DNA from 3 places in the Psychrobacillus psychrodurans genome. Region 3 is predicted to be linked to each of the others. Evidence: riboswitches for the same ligand, from Rfam matches in the RefSeq annotation. Region 3 holds a riboswitch; each other region holds the start of a gene.
The links. Region 3 has a riboswitch for thiamine pyrophosphate ahead of ACQCPR_RS01440 (YkoF family thiamine/hydroxymethylpyrimidine-binding protein). Riboswitches for the same ligand answer to the same signal wherever they lie in the genome.

Region 1 (2,269 bases), 340 kb from region 3:
TTTTGCCTGCCATTCAACACCGGCAAGTGCTGCCAGTTCCCCGGCATTGCAACGAAGGACGGTAATGTTAACATCTTCTATCAACTGACGGATAGCCGATAATCGGAAGGCAGTTGCACCTGCTCCCACAGGATCCAAAACGATTGGAATGCCCTTACTGTTTGCAGTTTTCCCTGCTAAGAGCATACTGCTTAAAGTAAGTTTATTTAAAGTCCCTATATTAAGCGACAAGGCATCAGCTAACACGGCAAGTTCCTCTACCTCTTCGTATGCTTCTCCCATAATTGGAGAAGCTCCGAGTGCTAATAGCCCGTTTGCTTGGAAATTTGAAACGACGTGATTAGTAATACAATGGACTATTGGCCGTTTTGTACGTAATGATGCAAGCATAGTTACACCTCCGCCTTGCTCGAGACATTTACTGACCAAGTTTCCATCGTCCATGCCTGTTCCCAAAAATTCCATTCATAATAGCTGCTCCTACGAAATCGATCTTTCAATTCTTGTCGCCGTTTTTCAGGTAAATTCTCTGCGAGGTGATCCATTCGGATAATCTGTTCATTAACAAGCTCCTTGAACCATTCAGATCCATATGTTGCAATCCATTTTTGATAAATGGGATGTTTTGGAGTTGCTTCTTTCAATCGTTCACCTATTTCATAATAAAGCCAGTAGCATGGGAGAATTGTAGCTAACACATCTGCAAGATCTCCTTCTGCTGATCGGTACATATGAGAAACATATGAATATGCAGTTGGAGACGGCTCAAACGTAGCCCAGTCCGTTTCCTTTACATTAAGCAATTCCATAAACGATTCATGCAAAGCCATTTCTGCGGCGCAGGTTTGTTCAGAATGGTATGCAAATCTTTTCGTTGTCTCCAAATCCGTAGCTTTTACCGCTCCGATTGCCTGAACTTTTGCAAAATGTGTTAAATAATAGGCGTCTTGCATGACGTAATACTTGAACACATCAAGTGGCAATGTTCCTTCCTCTATCCCTTTCACAAACGGATGGTCGAAACTCGCTTCCCATAAATCATTGCACTCATTCCTTACTTCTTTGCAAAATGTCATTTTTCTCCATCTCCTTTTTGGCAAATAAAAACACCGCTTTCCAGAAAAGGAAAGCGGCGATTAGTAAGCAGAAGAAAATAAAAATAAGCATACGTTCGCCCACTTCCCTCCGCTGGTATGATCCAGATCAGGTTCAAAGGGTCCAAGCTCTGCTTGTCTCAGCCGTTAAACGGCTCCCCTAGTGGATAGCGATATTCTTTTGTCAAAATTACTATAGCATAAAAGAAAAAATTATTCAAAAATTCCAGAAAATTTTTACGAGTTTACCAATTTTGTAGAGTACACCTTTTCCGAATTACAAATCTTAAAAGGGACTAAAGAATTTTCTCTTTAGTCCCTCACCCTCAATGTGTACTCCAGCATTGCCTATATCTAACCTAATTGGTTCGCACCCATTTTAGTATTATTAAATTATATAACACTATTTTCGGTCTTCTTCAGGTTTGAATGTTTTACAGCACGTATCTGCAGAATGACCTGCTTCCTCAGAAATAGTGCGGTAATCAAATTCAGAAGCAAACTCTGTATTATTGTGGTTTGCATGGTAATCCATATCTATTTCAATTTTTTCTGCTCCACAAACATTTCCTTTTGCATGGAAAATACAATTTGATACAGTACATTTCACTTCTACATTTGGCATGACTGTCCTCCTCATTGAGATTTATTGAGAAGTACAAAAATGTACTCCTCATAGATTATCTTGTCCAATTCAACGTTTTTAATTTATATAAGATGTTTTCTTTCTGCAAATTTTGGTTCCTCAACTTTAACTTTTATCGACTTGATATAATTTACCCGATTATGCAGTTTAATCAATATATAAATGCGTAGTATCTTTACATTCTATTAATTGTTCTGTATTCTTTTCTAAAAAAGCAATATATTTATCGGATAATGCATTTCCAAAGCTAAATCTTTTAACTCCTAGTTCTTTAAGCTTGTTACAATTCGTTAGTCCCGGTAAAGATAATACATTAAGTGGAGCATTTATTTTCAATGCAACTTCTCTTATATCTTCTTCTAATTTCATTCCGGGAACAAAAATTCCACTAGCTCCACTTTCTACATAGGATTTTGCTCGATCAATTGTTTCCAATAGAGGATTTTCCCTCTGAAAATAAGTGTCAGTTCTAGCATTGATATAAAAGTTTTTAAAACCATTTGTATCTAACGCGATTCTTATTTTTTCT
Region 2 (2,269 bases), 1.2 Mb from region 3:
TTTAGGGAATTTCTCTGCCAACTTTTTAATCTCTGAAGTAATACTCTGCATATTCTGGCCAGGAACAAAGCGAAGATCATAGCTTATTATACATTCATCGGGAACAACGTTATAGCGATCACCTGCTTGTATTTTCGCCAAGTTTAAGGAAGGATAATCATAGAACTCATTGCTTGCAGTTAAAAAAGAGAGAGTGCGTAGCTGTTGGTCAAACAGAAAAGCTTGCTCAATTGCATTTTTTCCTTCCCATGGACGGCTACCATGACTAGGTTTACCTTTCAGTATTACATCAAACTGAATAATTCCTTTTGCCTGTAAACCAATTTGGAGGTGGGTAGGCTCGCCGCATATAACAAAGTCACCAGTATATCCTTGATCAACTAAAAACTTGGTAGTTTTACCGTCGGTTTCCTCATCCGTTACAATATGAAGCTGAATTTTTTTAGTAAGACTTTTAGATTCTTTAGAAAGCTCGTAAAAAGCTTGCATCATCGCAGCAACTCCTGCTTTCATATCAGCAGTTCCTCGACCATATAAAAGATCACCTTCTATAAATGGCTCGAATTGCTCTGGGTTACCTGGAACAACATCTACATGCCCATTCCAAATCATACATTCATCACCAATTCCTATTTCTGCTACTAGCATCAACTTTCCCTCATGCTGTAAGACAGTTGTATGAATCCCACGTTCTTCTAGCCAACTTTCACAGAATAATAAAGCATTATTTGCACTTTCGATTGTGTCACTTTTGATACGTACCAGATCTTTTAGTAATGTAAGCATGTGAACATCCCCTTTTGCATATATTTATTTCATTAGTATAACAAATGAAACAAATAAGGTTGCATTAGGCATTTTATTCAGATACAATGAATTCGAACTAAATAATTCAAACCACAAGGGGCGCCACAATAGTGGCTGAGATAGTACCCTTTGAACCTGTAAGTTAGTGCTTGCGTAGGGATGTGGATGGAAACTGACAATCGCGCGATGTCTGGGTCTATCCCGGGGGTCGTTTTTTTGTGGTCAAAAAAAGGGGATTGTCATGAAAAATCAACGTGTATTAATATTAATGGAAATCGCTATTTTTGCGGCGTTAGGATATGTTTTAGATATGATTGGCTTTGGAATGCCACAGGGCGGCTCCGTAACATTCGTTCTTGTACCTGTTATTTTAATGGCCTTTCGTCGTGGTATAGTTGCAGGTCTTGCTACTGGATTTTTAATAGGTGTGCTACAAGTGGTAACAGGGCGATTTTATGCAGCGCCATTATCATTTGAAATAGTTATTGCACAGGTTGCAATTGATTATTTCATCGCCTTTATGGTTGCAGGGTTCGCTGGGTTTTTAAGACCTGCATTTTTACAGGCATTTGAACAAAAAGATAAAGTGAAAATGATTACAGCGGTTGTCTTAGGAGCATTAATAGCTGCTTTTCTTCGTTATTTAGCACATGTGACTTCAGGTATTCTATTCTTTGGTGAATTTGCTGGCGATCAAAACGTCATTTTGTATTCATTAATCTATAATTCTACTTATATGATTCCTGTATTTTTAATTGCTGCTTTCATTTGTTCCATTTTATTTGTTAAAGCTCCGCGCCTTGCACTGCCGAATTCTCACTAAATATGATATGATTAGAGTACATTTAGTGAAGAAGGGATCTTGTTAAGATGATTGTACAAACTGACGAAGAGTTAGTGGCATTAAAAAAAATAGGGCGTATTGTTGCAGAAGTAAGAGATGTGATGAGGGCTGCAACTAAACCTGGTATTACAACGAAAGAACTGGATGAGATTGGCGGAAAGTTATTTACAGAGCATGGTGCGATTTCTGGACCAATGGGTGAATATGATTTTCCAGGATATACTTGTATCTCCGTCAACGAAGAAGTTGCTCATGGTATCCCGGGTTCTCGCGTAATTCAAGAAGGCGATATTGTGAATATTGATGTGTCTGGATCTTGTGATGGATATTTTGCAGATACAGGTATTTCTTTTGTTGTTGGTGAGGGATATGAAGAAAAAGAAAAATTATGTGCAGTGGCAGAGAGTGCATTTGAACGGGCTATGTTGAAGGTGAAAGCAGGCTCTCGTTTAAACCAAATCGGAAAAGCGGTTGCTAGAGAAGCTAAAGATAATGGCTTGCATGTTATTATGAACCTAACTGGGCATGGTATTGGAAAATCGTTACATGAAGCTCCACAACATGTCTTGAATTATTATGATGCATGGGATCCTACGATATTAAAAGAAGGAATGGTTT
Region 3 (2,269 bases):
ACTAATTACTTTTAAATTTGACAGACTTTCAATTAGTGCACGATCGATATTATCAGATAGCATCGTCCATAAAGCATGTGCACCTTTAGCATTTATTTTTATTTCTTCATATGTCATCGCAATACTTTCGCTATGCCACATATGTACATCAAATTTCGCCCTTAAAGGCTCGACGATTTCTTCAGGTAGTTTACGTGTAATGTATATTTTGTCCATAACTTCTTCCCCCTTTGTTGTATTAACCAAATCATGGACGAAAGTACGAAATTTTGCAAACATATTTACATCTTTTAATAGCTACGTTATACTTTGGGCACATAAGAAAAGTGCGAGCACCTATGTTAGCTTCAACAATGTTCTTTTGCGATAAGCTTTGCGCAGAAGCAGGCTCTGGATAGAAATTCACGTAAAGACGTCCTTATGCCTTTGCTGAAATTCCGAAGCGTCTCAAGCGAGCTAGGTGCTGAACTAGATAGATATGCGTAACAGCACATATTTTCTAGTCTTTTAAAAAACTACATACCGTTTTCTGCACTAGGGGTGCCCACTTTGGCTGTGATGAGAGCTTTTTAGCTCCGATCCCTTATTACTCGATCAGGATAATACCTGCGTGAGGAAGTGCGGTGACTTTCCTAATATTTTTGTATTGGATTAGTGACTGCATCTTCACGGATGTGGCCTTTTTTTATGAAAAAATTTAGGAGGTTTTACAAATGGAATGTGGATTAAGCCCAATTATCGGATTTCGTTTTTCGTTACATCCGATGAACAATGATTTTATTAAGGTAATTAAAGAAGCTTTGAAGGAGACGGATACGTCGAATGTGTGGATGCATACGGATGATGTGTCGACAGTCATTCGCGGGAAACAAGTGCACGTGTTTAATGTAGCAAAAGCTCTAACTTTACATGCAGCTAAAACAGGTGTACATGTTGCTTTATCTGGCACTTTCTCTGCTGGTTGCCCAGGTGACTCTGCTGGAGATGCCTATCTAGATAAGGGCGATATAATCGCCAACACAGATATTACAAAACAATATGTTTCCTCTCAATTTGCGCTATATCCGATGAATAATCCCAATTACATGGACGTTATTTATCGTGAAGTAGATCGTGCTAAAGAACAAGGTGTATTCAATGAATCGATGCACTATGCAAGTGGTATTCATGGTGATATACACGATGTGTTTGCGTTTTATGAAGAAGCATTCACGAATGCACGCTCAGAAAAACATAAGCATTTGGTCATGACAGTTTCTATGAGTCTTAATAGCCCTTCTCACGGAGGTCGCTGATATGCTGAAATCATGGAAGTTAAAAGAGATTGTACTAATGTCCTTGTTTGCGGTTGTCTTTGGTATTGTTTATCTATTGTTCTTGCATGTCGGCAATATTTGGGCTGGGTTCATCGGTCCAATTGCGTATGAATGGATTTTTGGAATTTGGTTTATAGTATCAATTATTTGTATGTATATTATCCGCAAACCTGGTGCAGCAGTCGTTTCCGAGACGATTGCAGCTGCGATTGAAGTATTATTAGGTAATGCTGTAGGACCCCGCTTAATACTTTCGGGAGTTATCCAAGGCCTAGGTGCTGAAGCAGTTTTCGCTGCTACACGATATAAACGCTTTGATCTATGGGTTCTGATGCTCGCTGGTGTTGGATCGTCAATCTTTAGTTTTGCTTATGGATACTTTCTAGGTGGATTTACAGTGTTCAGCACGGGTTATGTTGCATTAATGCTTGGAATTCGTATAGTAAGTGGTGCTTTGCTTGCCGGTGTCGGTGGAAAAGCAGTAGCAGATGGTCTACTAGCAACTGGTTCTCTTCGTGGATATGCCATTTCTCGATCGAAAAAAGGTGAAGTTCGTGCATGAAGTTATCGAATTTGAGAAAGTAAGTTTTCGTTATCCTGACGAGGAAAAATGGGTACTGGAGGGTCTTTCGTTTACTGTTTTGCGAGGGGAACGTATAGTCATCACTGGTCCAAGTGGATGTGGAAAAACGACTTTACTGTATTTATGCAATCGATTGTATCCGGATAATTGCGATGGTATTTTGTCTGGTTCAATAAAACTTTTTGGGAAAGAGAGCCTTTCCTTTATTCCCGGGGAAATAAACCATCGCATAGCGACAGTCTTTCAAGACCCTGATGCACAATTTTGCATGCAAACAGTTGAAGAAGAACTTGCTTTTACACTTGAAAATTTGCATACTAAACGCGATGAAATGGAGAAAAGAATTTCTGACGTACTGACTCTAACCGAT

Region 1: linked by a shared signal. The riboswitch ahead of tenA (thiaminase II) and the one ahead of ACQCPR_RS01440 (YkoF family thiamine/hydroxymethylpyrimidine-binding protein) in region 3 are both predicted to bind thiamine pyrophosphate.
Region 2: linked by a shared signal. The riboswitch ahead of thiT (energy-coupled thiamine transporter ThiT) and the one ahead of ACQCPR_RS01440 (YkoF family thiamine/hydroxymethylpyrimidine-binding protein) in region 3 are both predicted to bind thiamine pyrophosphate.

What each region holds. Positions count from the first base shown of each region.
Region 1 covers NZ_CP189791.1:3,946,919-3,949,187, forward strand. Annotated here, with positions in the region: gene thiM (hydroxyethylthiazole kinase) at 1-465, opposite strand, end outside; gene tenA (thiaminase II) at 393-1,076, opposite strand; TPP riboswitch at 1,164-1,266, opposite strand; gene ACQCPR_RS19650 (DUF1540 domain-containing protein) at 1,498-1,719, opposite strand; gene ACQCPR_RS19655 (isocitrate lyase/PEP mutase family protein) at 1,888-2,269, opposite strand, start outside.
Region 2 covers NZ_CP189791.1:3,128,616-3,130,884, reverse strand. Annotated here, with positions in the region: gene ACQCPR_RS15490 (M20 family metallopeptidase) at 1-786, opposite strand, end outside; TPP riboswitch at 893-984, shown strand; gene thiT (energy-coupled thiamine transporter ThiT) at 1,049-1,630, shown strand; gene map (type I methionyl aminopeptidase) at 1,678-2,269, shown strand, end outside.
Region 3 covers NZ_CP189791.1:278,329-280,597, reverse strand. Annotated here, with positions in the region: gene ACQCPR_RS01445 (D-glycerate dehydrogenase) at 1-216, opposite strand, end outside; TPP riboswitch at 527-634, shown strand; gene ACQCPR_RS01440 (YkoF family thiamine/hydroxymethylpyrimidine-binding protein) at 714-1,295, shown strand; gene ACQCPR_RS01435 (ECF transporter S component) at 1,297-1,878, shown strand; gene ACQCPR_RS01430 (ABC transporter ATP-binding protein) at 1,871-2,269, shown strand, end outside.